Regions from separate parts of the Burkholderia sp. Bp9016 genome, predicted to be linked through region 1. Evidence: riboswitches for the same ligand, from Rfam matches in the RefSeq annotation. Region 1 holds a riboswitch; the other holds the start of a gene.
The links. A riboswitch is a leader RNA that binds a small molecule or an ion and turns the genes downstream of it on or off. The one in region 1 is predicted to bind cobalamin.

Region 1 (7,588 bases):
ATTCCGTCACCGAGTTCATGCTGCTCAGTCGCATGACGCGCACGAAACGCGTCGGGATCGAGATCGAACGCCAGCCGCGCCTTCACGATCCGTTCGCGCTGCGCGGCATCGAAGCAGTTCTCGAGCTCGACCATCAGCCCGAAGCGGTCGAGCAGTTGCGGGCGCAGTTCGCCCTCCTCGGGATTCATCGTGCCGACCAGCACGAAGCGCGCATCGTGCGCATGCGACACGCCATCGCGTTCGACCACGTTCACACCGCTCGCGGCGACGTCGAGCAGCGTATCCACGAGCCCGTCGGCGAGCAGGTTCACCTCGTCGACGTACAGCACGCCGCGGTGCGCGCGCGCCAGCAGCCCGGGGCGGAAGCGCACGCCGTTTTCGGCGAGCGCATGCGCGAGGTCGAGCGTGCCCGTCACCTGCTCGTCGCTCGCCGACAGCGGCAGCGTGACGAACTCGCCTTCGGGCAGCAGTTCCGCGAGCGCGCGTGCGGCGGTCGATTTCGCGGTGCCGCGCGGCCCGCTGACGAGCACGCCGCCGAGCGACGGGTCGATCGCCGCGAGCAGCAGCGCCTGTTGCAACGGCTGCTGCGCGACCAGCGCCGCGAACGGGAACACCGCGCGGGCGCGGTGCGTCGTCGGATCGGTCATCGCCTTCCTCCTTCCTGCAGTTGTTCGCTCGCGAGCCAGACCGCTTCGATCCGCTCGTGATAGTCGCCCGGCCGCTGCCACAGCCCGCGCTGCATCGCTTCGACGAAGCGTTCGCAAATGCCGTGCAGCGCCTTCGGGTTGTGCCGTTCGAGGAACGCGCGCGTGTCGTCGTCGAACAGGTAGGCGTCGGCAACGAGCGCGTACTGGTGATCCGACAGCACGCGCGCGGTCGCGTCGTAGCCGTACAGATAGTCGACGGTCGCGGCCATTTCCGCCGCGCCCTTGTAGCCGTGACGCTTCACGCCGTCGAGCCATTTCGGGTTGACGACGCGCGAGCGGATCACGCGAGCGATTTCCTCGCGCAGCGTGCGCATCTTCGGCGCGGCCGGGTTCGCGTGATCGCCGTGGTAGATGCTCGGCTGCTGCCCGGACAGGTGCCGCACGGCCGCCGTCATCCCGCCCTGGAACTGGTAGTAGTCGTTCGAATCGAGGAGGTCGTGCTCGCGGCTGTCCTGGTTCTGCACGACGACGTCGATCGTGGCGAGCCGCTCGCCGAACACGTCGGGCGCGGCATCGCCCGCGCTGTTCTGCGCGTAGGCATGGCCGCCCCACTGGCGGTATGCGTCGGCGAGATCGGCGTCGGTCTGCCAGCGGCGCCGGTCGATCAGGTCCTGCAGGCCCGCGCCGTAGCTGCCCGGCCGCGCGCCGAACACGCGCCAGCCGGCACGGCGCCGCGCTTCGTCGGGCGCCACGCCCCGCGCGATCCACTGCTCGCGTTCGCGCTCGATGCGCGCGCGGATCGGGTTCAGTTCCTCCGGCTCGTCGAGCGCGGCCACTGCCTGCACGGCCGCGTCGAACAGGTGCATCAGGTTCGGGAACGCATCGCGGAAGAAGCCCGACACGCGCAGCGTCACGTCGATGCGCGGCCGGTCGAAGATCTCGATCGGCAGGATCTCGAAGTCGGTCACGCGATGGCTGCCGTGCGCCCATTTCGGCCGCACGCCGATGAGCGCGAACGCCTGTGCGATATCGTCGCCGCCGGTGCGCATCGTCGCGGTGCCCCAGACCGACAGCCCGATCGCGCGCGGATAGTCGCCGTGATCCTGCAGATGGCGCTCGATCAGTTGCTGCGCGGATTTCAGCCCGAGCGACCAGGCGGCCTGCGTCGGCACCGCGCGCGTGTCGACCGAGTAGAAGTTGCGGCCCGTGGGCAGCACGTCGGGACGGCCGCGCGACGGCGAACCGCTCGGCCCCGGCGGCACGAAGCGGCCGTCGAGCCCGCGCAGCAACTGGCGCATTTCCTCGCCGCCGCATGCGTCGAGCGCGGGGATCAGCGTCGAGCGCACGCGGTCGATCACCGCGAGCGTGTGCGGCCATTCGCCGGGCGGTGTCGTGTCGACGCCGCAAGCACCGGAATTGCCGTCGTCGTCGCAAGCGGCCGGGCACAGCCCGTCGAGCCACCGCTGCGCGAGCCATTCGAGCCGCTCGCGCGTATCGCCCGCATGACGCCACGGCGACGCATCGAGCGCCTGCAGGACCGACGGCCGCGGCCCGGTCCACGGCACGGCCCAGTCGGCCGCGAGCGGATCGAAATCGTCGCCGAGCGCGAGATCGCGCGCGAGCGCACCGATCAGCCCGGCCCGTTCGCCCTTGCCGTCGCCGACCGGAAAGCGCGCGAGCGCGAGCAGCGTGTCGCGCCGCTGGCGATCGGCCGGCGACGCGCCGAACACGTGCAGCCCGTCGCGGATCTGCGCTTCCTTCAGTTCGCACAGCCACGCGTCGACGCGCGTGAGCAGCGCGTCCTCGTCGCCCGTGTCGCGCGGCGGCGATACGCTCAGTTCGTCGTGCAGCCGATGCTCGGCGATCGTCGCGAGGATCGTCTTGCGCAGCAGCTTCGCGCGCCGCGCGTCGACCATCAGCGCTTCGTAGTATTCGTCGACCTGCCGCTCGAGATCCTGCAGCGGACCGTAGTTTTCCGCGCGCGTGAGCGGCGGCATCAGGTGATCGACGATCACGGCCTGCGCGCGGCGCTTCGCCTGGCTGCCCTCGCCCGGATCGTTGACGATGAACGGATACAGATGCGGCAGCGGCCCGAGCGTCAGGTCGGGCCAGCACGCGTCGGACAGCGCGACGCTCTTGCCCGGCAGCCATTCGAGATTGCCGTGCTTGCCGAGGTGGATGACCGCGTCGATGCCGAAGGCATCGCGCAGCCAGAAATAGAACGCGAGATACGCGTGCGGGGGCACGAGGTCCGCATCGTGGTAGCTCGCATAGTCGTTCTCGTCGCGCGAACGCGACGGCTGGATGCCGACGAACACGTTGCCCGCGCGCCAGCCGGCGATCGTGAAGCGCCCCTGCCGCAGCGTCGGGTCGGCTTCGGGCGGCCCCCAGCGTTCGTTCAGCGCGTCGCGCACCGCGGCCGGCAGCCGCGCGAAATGCGCGACGTAGTCGGCCAGCGCGAGACTCTGGAACGCCGGGCGCAGTGCGTGCACGGCCGGGTCGTTGGTCACGCCTTCGGTGAGCCGCTCGATCAGCGCGTCGCCGTCGGCCGGCAATTCGGCCACCGCGTAGCCCGCCTCGCGCAACGCCGCGAGCACGCGCAGCGCGGACGCCGGCGTATCGAGCCCGACGCCGTTGCCGATCCGCCCTTCGCTTTGCGGATAGTTCGCGAGAATCAGCGCGATGCGTTTGTCGGCATTGTCGAGCGTGCGCAGCCGGCACCAGCCGCGCGCGAGCGCCGCGACGAACGCGATCCGTTCGGCATCCGGCTGATAGCGCACGACGTCGACTTCGGTGTGCGGGCAACGATACGCGAGCCCCTTGAAGCTCACCGCGCGCGTGACGATGCGCCCGTCGACTTCAGGCAACGCGATGTGCATCGCGATGTCGCGCGCATGCAGCCCCTGGTTGTCGGCCACCCACGCGTCGCGATTGCCGCCGGACAGGATCACCTGCAGCACGGGAGCGTCGCCGGCCAGCACGTCGGGTTCGGGGCTGTCGATCGCGCCCGCCGCGAACGCGGTGGTGTTCAATACGAGCGCGACGTCATGCGTGTCGCAGAGTTGCGTGATGACCTCGCGGCTCACCGCGTCCTTCAGCGACGTGACCGCGATCGGCAGCGGATTGAGCCCTTCGCGCACGAGCGCATCGGCGAGCGCGTCGAACACGGCGGTGTTCGCGGCCTGCCAGTGCGCGCGATAGAACAGGATCGCGACGACGGGCGCGCCGGGCGTCCAGCGCGTACGCCAGTCGTCGATGCTCGCCGTGTCGCGTGCCGGGTGATACAGCGCCGCGGCCGGCAGCGGCCGCGGCGGCTCGGGCTCGTCGCCGAAGCCGAGCGTATGGAAGGCAATGCTGCGCAGCAGCGCGGCGGCGTTGTGCAGCCCGCCTTCGCGCAGGTAGCGCCACCACAGCCGGCACAGGTCCGGCGTGACCGTGCTCTTCGCGACGAGGTTCGGGTCTTCCTGCAGGTCGCCCGAGAACATCGCGAGCCGTTGCCTTTGCTTCGACGCGAGCGTCACGGCCTGCTCGATTCCGTACGGCCAGTACGCTTCGCCGCCGAGATGGTCGATCACGACCGTCTTCGCGTGGCGCAGCACGTCGTCGACATAGAAGTCGACCGACGCCGGCTGCCGCAGGAACGTGACGTTCGCGAGCCGGACGCTCGGAAAACCCGCCGGCATCGTCGGCACGACGCTCGCCAGCAGCGACAGCGTCGTGTCGGCCGAACTCAGGATCACGATGTCGGCCGGCTGCTGGTCGATCCGGACGACACCCTGCGTATCGTCGACGAAGCCGCCCGGCGTGGTGCGCAGCAGATGCATCGTGCGTTACGCCTGTTGCGTCCGGGCCGCGCACGCGGCGTCGAACGCGCGTTGCAGCGCGGCCGCGTCGAGATCCTCGCCGATCAGCACGAAGCGGCTCGCGCGCGTTTCGCCGTCCTGCCAGCGACGATCGAAATAGCTGTCGAAACGACGGCCGACGCCCTGGATCACGAGCCGCATCGGCGCACCGGGCAGCGCCGCGAAGCCTTTCGCGCGGTAGATCGTGTGCGTCTCGACGACACGTTGCAGCGCGGCGATCGTCGCTTCGCGCGAACCCGCATCGCCCGACACGACGACCGAATCGAAATCGTCGTGATGGTGGTCGTGGTCGCCGTCGTCGGCCGAGCCGTGATGGTCGTGACGCAGATGGATGGTTGCCTCCGACGCGGATTCGAGCCCGAGCAGCATCGCGAGATCCAGTTCGCCGCGCGTCGCGCGCACGATCTTCACCTGCGGCGGGATGTCTTCGCGGATCGCGGCTTCGACTTCCGCGAACTGCGCGTCGCCGACGAGGTCGGCCTTGTTCACGATCACGAGATCGGCCGACGACAGCTGGTCGGCGAACAGTTCGTGCAGCGGCGATTCGTGGTCGAGATTCGGATCGGCGCGACGCTGCGCGTCGACGGCCTGCGGGTTTGCCGCGAACTGGCCGCTCGCGGCGGCCGGCCCGTCGACGACGGTCACGACCGCGTCGACCGTGAAGCTGTTGCGGATCGTCGGCCAGTTGAACGCCTGCACGAGCGGCTTCGGCAACGCGAGGCCCGAGGTCTCGATCAGCACGTGGTCGATGTCGGCGCGGCGCTCGACGAGCGCCTCCATCACCGGATAGAACTCTTCCTGCACGGTGCAGCACAGGCAGCCGTTCGCGAGTTCGTACAACTGGCCCGCCGCCTCGCCCTGAGCGCCGTCCGCGCCGTCTGCGTCCTCGCAGCCGATGCCACAGCCCTTGAGGATTTCGCCGTCGATGCCGAGCTCGCCGAACTCGTTGACGATCACCGCGATGCGGCGGCCTTCGGCGTGCTGCAGGATGTGGCGCATCAGCGTGGTCTTGCCGCTGCCGAGAAAGCCCGTGACGATCGTGACGGGAAGCTTGCGTAGGGACATGGTAGATCCTGTGTCGAGAATGGAATCAGGCCGGGATCGTCGCGTCGGATGCGGCGCGGCATGTCAGCTGGCGGATCGCGGGAAGGTCGTGGCGCAGTCCGGACGGACGGCCGCGGAACGGACGGAACGACGAATCGGACATGACGCTTCCTTGCGAACGGTCGACATGGTGAATGCCAACACGGCCGTCGTGGGCCCTGCTCCCGCGCTGCCTGCCGTTCGTCGCGCCGGCCCGGGCGCGCAGGCGCGGCGGGCCAATCGGCGAAGAAAGCGGGAAACGCTCGGGCGTCGGGCGTGCTGCGGCCGTGGACGATGCGCCGCCTCCCCGCGGCGCTGAACCCCAACGTTTCGGCCGGTATCCGGGCTGACGAACACGCCGCTTCGCCTTCCCGGATGCACGCGGCATCCAGTGGCGGTCGTCCGCATGCGGCTGGCATGCGGCGAAGCGGCGCTGCATCGCGCTGGGCGCGACGCGTTCGCTTACCGTTGCGGGGGCAGCACAGGTTGGCTCGACTGCGGCGCAGTCACGCTCCCTGTTTCCCGTTTAACTGCGCGCGCCGGAGGAGCGCGCGCGAGCACCAAAACGCGTGCGAGTGTAGGCGGCGGTGCGGGGAGCGTCAAGGCGAAACGGGCTACCGCGGGATGTTCGGCACGGCCGCGGCACCGTGCGGGAAGCCGCATCCGGCGCCCGCGTGACGGGTTCGCGCGAATCGGTCGCTGTGCTATCGTATGCGCCGCGTTCGGTGCTCGCACGCGCATTTGCGCGCATGCAGTCAAACGGGAAACAGGAGGCGAATGTCCGCCCGGCCTGTGCTGTCCCCGCAACGGTACGCCGCCCGCGCGCCGCGCTTGCCGCGCGCGCGCCCAGGCCGCCCGCGATGCCACTGCCCTTCAGCGGGCGGGAAGGCTGCGGCCTGGCAAGCGGCCAGCCCGGATACCGGCCGACGCAAGGGGCGAGCCCGATGCTCGCCGAACGCCCGGTCCGCGGGGGACGGATGGGGTGCGTATTCCGCCCGCGCTCGCGCGGGCTTCGCTCGATCGATCATGTCTTGCCTGTCCGTCGGCAGCCGATGTGCCGCCCGCTTTCCCCTTTCCACTGCTTCGACACGGTGCGCGCCGTGCCGCCCGCGATGAGCCGCGCATGGCTCGTCGGCGCCGGCCCGGGCGATGCCGATCTGCTGACGCTGAAGGCCGTGCGCGCGATCGCCGCGGCCGACGTGCTGCTCGTCGACGATCTCGTGAACCCCGACGTGCTGTGCCACGCGCGCGCCGACGCGCGCATCGAGCATGTCGGCAAGCGCGGTGGCCATGCGTCGACGCCGCAGGACGCGATCGTCGCCGCGATGCTCGCGCACCTGCGCGCGGGCCGCAGCGTCGCGCGGCTCAAGGGCGGCGATCCGTTCGTGTTCGGCCGCGGCGGCGAGGAATTGCTCGCACTCGGTGCGGCCGGGTTCCCGGTCGAAGTCGTCAACGGCATCACGGCCGGCATCGCCGCGCCGGCCGCGCTCGGCATTCCCGTCACGCATCGCGGCGACGCGCAGGGCGTGATCTTCGTCACGGGCCACGGTGCGGGCGCCGACGAACCCGACTGGCGCGCGCTGGCCGCCACGCGCATGACGATCGTGATCTACATGGGCATTCGCCGGCTCGACGCGATCGCGGCCGCGCTGCGCGACGGCGGGCTGGCCGGCGACACGCCGTGCGCGGCGATCGAGAACGCGACGCGTGACGGGCAGCGGCACGTGCTCGCGACGCTCGATACGGTGGTCGAACGCGTCGGCGCGACCGGTATCGGCTCGCCGGCGATCGTCGTGATCGGCCGGGTCGCGGCGCTTGCCGACGACCCGGCGGTGCGCGCGGCGCTCGGCGGTAGCGGCGCGTGATGCGCGTCGCGCTCGGCGTCGGTTTCCGCGCGGGCGTGACGGCCGCACAACTCGATGCCGCGATCCGCGCAGCGCTCGCGCGTTACCCGGCCGTCGAGCCGGCCGTCGTCGCGACGCTCGCCGACAAGGC
Region 2 (7,588 bases), on a different contig from region 1:
GGCTGTAGGTCATCGCGGTGCGCAGGCCGCGCTTGCCGGCCTCGGCCGCCGTCGCGGCGAGCCGCTCCGCGTCGCCGGCCGCGAGCGTCATGATGTTGACGAGCGTGCCGCCCGGCGCGAGCAGGTCGAGCGCGGCGGGCAGCGTGTCGCCGCCGACCGCGTCGAGCACGAGGTCGACGCCGACCGGCGCCCACGCCCGCACGGCCGCGCCGATGTCCCCGGCGCGATAGTCGATGCCCAGCGCCGCGCCGAGCGATTCGACCGTCTCGCGATTGCGCGCCGAACACGTCGCCGCGACGCGCGCACCTGCCTGGGCGGCAAGCTGGATCGCGAACGTGCCGACCGCGCCCGCGCCGCCGTGAATGAGCACCGTCTGCCCGGCGCGCAGCCCGCCGTCATCGAACAGGCCAGCCCACGCGGCCAGCGCGGGCGTCGGCGTGGCGGCCGCTTCCGCGAAGCCGACTGCGTCGGGCAGGCACACGACCGAGTCGTGGCGCACCGCGACGTATTCCGCATAGGAACCCCAGCGCCCGGCGCCGACGTCGGTCTGCGCGAACACGCGCATCCCGGGCGTGAAGCCTTCGACACCCTCGCCGACCGCTTCGACCACGCCGGCGGCATCGAAGCCGATCACGAACGGGAACGCGATCTGCATGAACGCGCCGAGATAGCCTTCCCGGCATTTCCAGTCGGCGGGATTCACGCCCGCGTACGCAACGCGGATCAGCACGTCGCCGGGGCCCGGCTTCGGCACGGGAACGTCGGCCAGTCGCAGCGCGTCGGAATGGCCGACGCGGTCGATCAGCAAGGCTCGCATGGTGGTGTCTCCTGTATTGATACTTGATATGGCGTATGGATCGGGATCGGTCGCCGCGCGTCACGCCGCCGTATCGGCCAGCAGGCTCGACGCGAGCGGACAGAACGCGTGCGAGATCGCATCGACGGTCCACTCGGGGCTTTCGGCGTCGAACCGACGGTCGACCCAGCCCCAGTGGTATGGATGCAGCAGATATTCGCCGAGCAGATCGCCGACGTGCGCGAATTCCTGTTGCCAGACATGCGTCCACGCGCCCGGCGTCACGATCCGGCTCAACCGCCAGTTGCGGATGCCGGGCATGAACGCGGGCATGCGCAGCAGTTCGCGCTCGAGAGCGGCAACCTGCGTGTCGTCGGCCTGTGGCCGCACGCGCAGCATCAGCGTGCGCCAGACGCCGTCGCGCAGCGCCGGTTCGCGCAGGCCGCCGCCGATCGCGCGGCACCCGGCGCCGTCGATCCGCACGACGCCCGGCAGCCCGGCCAGCGCGGTGAAATCCGTCGCGTGACCGATTGCTCGTCCGTCGCGCAGCACGTCGAGCGTGTAGTCGCCCGCGCCCCAGCATCCGTCGAGATTGCGCTCGAGCGACACACGGGTGGCGCCGTGCAGCGCGTGCGCCGCATCGCGCAGCGCGCGCTCGGTTGCGCCGGTGTCGGCAGTGGCGGAAACGAATACCTGCGCCGTGTCATGCCGCATGGTCGACCTCCGTCAGGGCCGGCAGCGGCGCGTCGGCGTCCGTCATCACGTGGCGGCGGCGCGCGTCGCACAGCGCATCGACGGCGATCCAGAACGCAACCACGTCGGCATCGGTCAGGGCGCGCATCCGGTAGTACGCGGACGCATCGGCAACCTGCCATGTCAGCCACAGCGTGCTCGACTGCCCCGGCACCGCGACGGGCGGCGACACCCAGCGGCCGGCCGCCGTCAGTCCGCGCGCCGCGTGGCCCGGTAAATAGCGGTCGCGCAGCAGTGCAAGCACGTCGGGAATGCGCTCGGGCGCGAGCGTGATTTCGTCTACGATCTGGATCATTCGCGTGTCGTCTCGGGTGGTTCGTGGCGGAATGCGATGCCGGCCGCCTACGCCGTTCCGGCGAGGCCGGAAGCGGCCGGCGTGGATAGCATTCTTGCGTGGCGACGGTCGGCGAGCCCCTATCGGTCCGCTCACCGGCCCCTGTCGCAACGCTCAGATCGGGAGGCAAATGAAACAGCGCGCATTGCCGGCACGCGGCCGCGTGCTGCCGGGCCTCGGCGCACGCCTGCTCGACGAACTGATGCGCAGCGGCGCGCCGTCGGCGCAACCGCACACATTGCCCGCCGTCGCGGTTGCCGCCGCGACGCCCGGCGGCTTTGTCGCGCTATACCGAGACGCGATCGAACGGCTCGAAGCGCAGGTCGCGCGCGGCAACGGTCATCCGCCGATGCGCAAGCAGGAAGTCGACCTGATGTGTCGTTGCCTGCTCAGCTGTGCAACGCTCGCCGATGCGATCCGCTGCGCGGCCGAGTTCTGCGAGATGCTGACACCGCGTGCCGGCATGCTGTCGCTCGCGGTGCGCGACGGCCGCGCGACGTTCCGGATGGATTCGCTGCGTCGCACCCGCAGCCCGGCCGCGTGTCTCGTCGACCTGACCGGCCTGTTCTGCTATCTGCAACTGTTCGGCTGGCTCATCGGGCAGCCGCTGCGGCCTGACGAAGTGTGGCTCGGCCATCCGCGCCGCGACGACGCGATGCCGCTGCTCGGGCTGTTCAATGCACCGGTCGACGTCGGCCGCAAAACCTACGGCTTCGCGTTCGACGCAGCGCGGCTCGATGCGCGTGTGATCCGGCAGCCGGGCGACCTCGACGCATTTCTTGTCGACTTTCCGTTTCGTCTGATCGATGCGGCACCTGCCGTCGTGTCATGGGCGCAGCAGGTACGCGGCTTTCTCGACGCGGCGCTCGCGCGCGAGCAGACGGTGCCGGCGCTCGCGGAGCTGGCGACGTGGCTCGGCGTCAGCTCCGCCACGCTACGGCGGCGGCTGGCGGCCGAAGGCAGCGGCTATCACGTGTTGCGCGAGCAATGCCTAGCCGATGTCGCGCGGCGCTGCCTGCGCGAGTCGGACTGGCCGATCGCGCGGATTGCCGCGCATCTCGGCTTCGGTGGCGAGGAAGCGTTCCGGCGCGCGTTCGTGCGGTGGACGGGTGTGGCGCCGAGCCGGTTCCGGCGCATTTGCGTCGCCGCCGACATGCCGTTTCACCAGACGTGAAGCCCGATTCGCGCGCTCCGGGAGAAAGGATTTTGAAAGAACAAGGCAGAGAGTGACGTTTTTTCGCATCCTCCTTCGCACCGGCAATTGACGCGCCGGAGCGCGCGCCATTACGCTTGCGCGCTGATGGTTCCCAGAGACGGGATCAAAAGGGAACGCAGGAGAGGCCGCGCCTCGAATCTGCGGCTGCCCCCGCAACTGTAAGCGGCGAATCCGCGCCACCGCATGCCACTGGGTAAACCGGGAAGGCCGGCGCGAATGACGACCCGCGAGCCAGGAGACCTGCCATCGACCCGAGGTCCAAGCAGCCGCACCGGGCGGGGTGTCCCGATGCGCCACGCGCCGCCTTTGGCGGTCGCTCGTTGCATGGACGGCCCGACCTCAGGACCCATCCGATGTCCCATCTTCCCGAATCCGCTTCCATGCCGGAAGCGTCGCGCCGACATGCCACCGGCATGCGCGGCGTGTCCGCGCACGTCTGCCGCGTCGTCCTGCGCGACGACCGGCCACGCTGTCCGGTCTCGCGATAAACCCACAAGATCGAACGCGGTACTCGCCGCGCCCCGCTTACGCTCGCTGTACGCAACACCATCACGCTCGCTGCCTTATGAACCTTCGCCACCTCCTTGCCACGTCCGCCGCCACGGCGCTGCTCTCCCCGATCGCCCACGCCGCCGGCGACACGGCGACCCCGCAGCCGCCGCAGACCACGGACGGCGCCGACCTGCCGTCGATCAGCGTGACCGACACGCGCCATCTGCCCGAGTCGTTCGACCAGCGTTATGCATCGACGCAGGTGCTCACGCGCACCGACCTCGACCGGCTGTCGCCGAGCGATCCGAGCATCACGCAGGCGCTCGCGACACTGCCGGGCGTCACCGTCTCGCAGAACGGCGGCCCGGGCTCGTCCGCGTCGGTCAGCATCCGCGGCTCGTCGGCCAGCCAGGTCGCAGTGTTCATCGACGGCATCCGGATCGGCTCGCCGACCACCGGCATCGCGCCGTGGGCGGACCTGCCGACCGAGGCATTCGAGCGCGTCGAAGTGATTTCGGGGCCGGCCGCCGCGTCGTTCGGCGCGAACGCGATGGGTGGCGTCGTGCAACTGTTCACGCGCCGCGCGGCCAACCAGCCGAACCAGACCACCGTGTCGTTCGGCGGTGGCTCGAACAAGACGTTCGACACGCAGCTGCGCACGTCGGGCACCGTGCCGTCGACCGGCCCGCTCGCGGCACTGGGCGGCCTCACGTATTCGCTCGGGCTGCACGACTACAACACGGCCGGCATCGACGCGACGCGGCCCGTGTTGCCGTACCACGAGGACGGCCGCAATCCGTATCACGCGCAGGACCTCGATGCGCGCCTCGGCTACGCGCGCGACAACTGGTCGATCTCGACGTTTGCGCTGTATCACCGCTCCGACCTGTCCTATGACAACGCCGGCTATGCGAACCGCCAGCTCGATCATCAGCTGACGACCGGCATCGCATTCCATCTCGACATCACGCCCGATACGCAATTCGACCAGTCGTTCGCTTATGCGAACGACCGCCAGTTCCTGTACGCGAGCGCCCCGACCATCCCGACCGACCAGATCAACTCGCAGCGCATCACTTCGTCGACGTCGCTGACCCGTCAGGAGCACGGGTTCCAGCTGTTCGGCCTGCCGCTGTCGGGCGAGACGAAGCTCGCCTACGACTTCACGCGCGAACAGGCGTTCCTGCCGATCGATATTCCGGACGGCGTACCGACGCGCAACGACTCCGCGTTCTCGCTGCATCAGTCGGCAACGCTCGGCAACGTGACGATGTTCGTCGCGGGCCGTCATGAAATCATCGCCGGCCAGTCGGTAAACACCGGCAACGCGGCCCTGTCGTGGGCGATCACACCGGTGTACACGGCGCGGGTGTCGTACGGCAACGCGTTCCGCCTGCCGGCCTTCAACGACCTGTACTACCCCGGCTACGGCAATCCGGACCTGAGCCCGGAGCGCAGCGATTCGATCGAGGCCGCGCTCGACGCGAACACGTCGTACGGCACGTTCACCGCCGCGATCTACGACACGCGGGTGCACAACCTGATCGCGTACAACCCCGCGACGTTCTCGCCGATGAACATCGGCCGCTCGCATATCCGCGGCATTGACCTGTCGTACAAGGGGACGATTGGCCGCTACACGCCGGTCAGCATCGCGATCGGCCTGCTGGACCCGCAGGACGAGACCAACGACAGCTGGCTCAACCGCCGGCCGCGCCAGACGGTCAGCGTGAGCGTCGACCACACGTGGGACGAACTGCACCTGCACGCGCTGAGCACGGGCGCGTCGCTGAACTACGGCGGCACGACGTTCGACGACCCGGTGAACACGACCTACCTGCCGTCGTACCTGACGGTGAACCTGCGCGCGTCGTACAGGATCAACGCGCACCTGACGGTATCGGCGACGCTGTCGAACCTGTTCGACCGCCAGTACATGACCGCGTACGGCTACAACACGCTCGGCCGCACCGCGTTCGGCAAGGTCAGCTACACGTTCTGACGCCCGGCTGCCCACGCATCGGCGCCCGCGATCACGGACGCCGATGCGGAGCCGTTCAGATGGATCGAATGCGTTCGCAGCGAACCGCAGTCGACCTTCACGACCCCACGACGCCGCGCACGCCCGCAATCAACTGGATCGCGCCGAACCCCGCGATCACGACGGCCGACACACGCGACAGCCCGTGCATGAACGCGCCGGACATCTTCGTGCGTAACGCGGCGGTCGCACCGCTCAGACACAGCCACCACGCCGCCGACCCAGCGAACACGCCGGCGACCATCGGCGCGACGGACATCCGCATCGCGCCTTCCCGAGCCGCCGACAGCGGCCCAAGCGCCGCGAAAATCCCGATGAACGACACGATCGTCATCGGGTTCGACAACGTCAGGCCGAACGTCGTCAGGAAGTCGCGCAGCACGGTCGTACGCGGCCCGTCGCGCTGCACGGCCGCCACGGCCGGTGGCTGACGCGCGATGGACCACGCCAGCCACACGAGGAACGCGCCGCCGCCGATTTTCAGCGCGACGGTCAGCATCGGGAACGCCGTGGCGATGCCCGCGACACCCAGCGCGCCGAGCAGCCCGTAGATCGCATCCGCGCAGGCGGCCCCGATGCCGGTGGCGAACCCTGCGCGAAAGCCGCGGGTCAGGCTGCGCTGGATGCACAGCATGCCGATCGGGCCGACCGGCACCGCGATCGACAAGCCGATCACGACGGACTTGATGAACAGCATGGCCGACTCCTCGTGTCAGGCAAGGGGGATACCGGCATCGTAGGGAAAGTCCGATCGCCGCTGAAGCCGGTTTTTAAGGAAAAATGGCTGTTTTACCTTAAAAACTCCACCGCCATGGACGATCTGGACTGGAAGATACTTGCGCTGCTGCAGGCCAACGGCCGCATCAGCTACACGGAGCTGGCACGTCAGGTTCATCTGTCGGTGCCGGCGGTGACCGAACGCGTGAAGCGCCTCGAATCGATCGGGGTGATCGACGGCTACACGGCGCGGGTCAATCCGGCCGCGGCCGGCTACGCGGTGAGCGCGCTGATCGGCATCACGGTGCCGCAGCCGGCCAAGGCGAAATTCCTGACGCTGCTGGAGACGATTCCCGAAGTGGTCGAGTGCCATCACGTGACCGGCGCGGATTCCTACGTGATGCGGTTCGTGGCCACGGGCATGGCGCACCTCGAACAGCTGATCGAGCGCATCAACCTGTACGGCGAAACCCGCACGTCGATCGTGATGTCGACGCCGCTGCCGGCCCGCGGGCTCGCGCGCCCGGCTGCGGCGATCAAAGGGATTCGGGGGTGACAGGACACCCCGCGCTACGCGATGCTGTGCAATGCCCCCTTGCACGAACCGGACAACCTGCCATGTCAGTCATCGGACTCGATCATTACAACCTGCGCGCCGATCGGGCGACGCTCGATACGCTGCGCGATTTCTACGTGAACGTCGTGGGCCTCGAACCCGGCTATCGGCCACCGTTCCAGAGCGACGGCTACTGGCTCTACGCGGGGGCGCAAGCGATTCTCCACCTGTCGGAAACGCGGCCCGGCGAGGTGCGGCCAGCGCACGTCGTCAATACGTTCGACCATATGGCGTTTTCCTGCGCGAACGCCGCCGACATGGAGCGGCGCCTCGACAACGCGCAGGTCCAGTACGCGCGCCGATACGTGCCGCTCACGCGCCAGCTCCAGATCTTTTTCAGCGATCCGGCCGGCAACGGTGTCGAATTGAATTTCTCCGAACCCGACTGCGATTCCGGCAACGGACCGGGTTAGCACGCGGTGTTCGGGCCGGCGATTCGTTCGCGCCGGCCGGGCGCGCTGACGATCAGTGCGGATCCGTCACTTGCCGGCCGCTGCGCCGAGCAAGCCGCCGACGAGCGACGTGACCGGCGCGAGCGGATTGCTCGTACCGCCCGACGTTGCCCCGCCACTCGTACCGGTGCCGGGACCGTTGTGCACGGTTGCCGGTATCCCGCCGACCAC

Region 2: another riboswitch for cobalamin. It lies ahead of DIE13_RS25320 (TonB-dependent receptor domain-containing protein); the one in region 1 lies ahead of cobW (cobalamin biosynthesis protein CobW).

Annotation. Positions count from the first base shown of each region.
Region 1 covers NZ_QTPY01000002.1:57,995-65,582, forward strand. The annotation lists gene DIE13_RS02725 (ATP-binding protein) at 1-647, opposite strand, end outside; gene cobN (cobaltochelatase subunit CobN) at 644-4,471, opposite strand; gene cobW (cobalamin biosynthesis protein CobW) at 4,478-5,575, opposite strand; cobalamin riboswitch at 5,908-6,173, opposite strand; cobalamin riboswitch at 6,300-6,536, shown strand; gene cobA (uroporphyrinogen-III C-methyltransferase) at 6,646-7,458, shown strand; gene DIE13_RS02750 (cobalamin biosynthesis protein) at 7,458-7,588, shown strand, end outside.
Region 2 covers NZ_QTPY01000023.1:81,970-89,557, forward strand. The annotation lists gene DIE13_RS25300 (NADP-dependent oxidoreductase) at 1-817, opposite strand, end outside; gene DIE13_RS25305 (Dabb family protein) at 878-1,510, opposite strand; gene DIE13_RS25310 (hypothetical protein) at 1,500-1,844, opposite strand; gene DIE13_RS25315 (AraC family transcriptional regulator) at 2,014-3,057, shown strand; cobalamin riboswitch at 3,168-3,362, shown strand; gene DIE13_RS25320 (TonB-dependent receptor domain-containing protein) at 3,665-5,593, shown strand; gene DIE13_RS25325 (LysE family translocator) at 5,691-6,329, opposite strand; gene DIE13_RS25330 (Lrp/AsnC family transcriptional regulator) at 6,444-6,905, shown strand; gene DIE13_RS25335 (VOC family protein) at 6,968-7,378, shown strand; gene DIE13_RS25340 (collagen-like triple helix repeat-containing protein) at 7,445-7,588, opposite strand, start outside.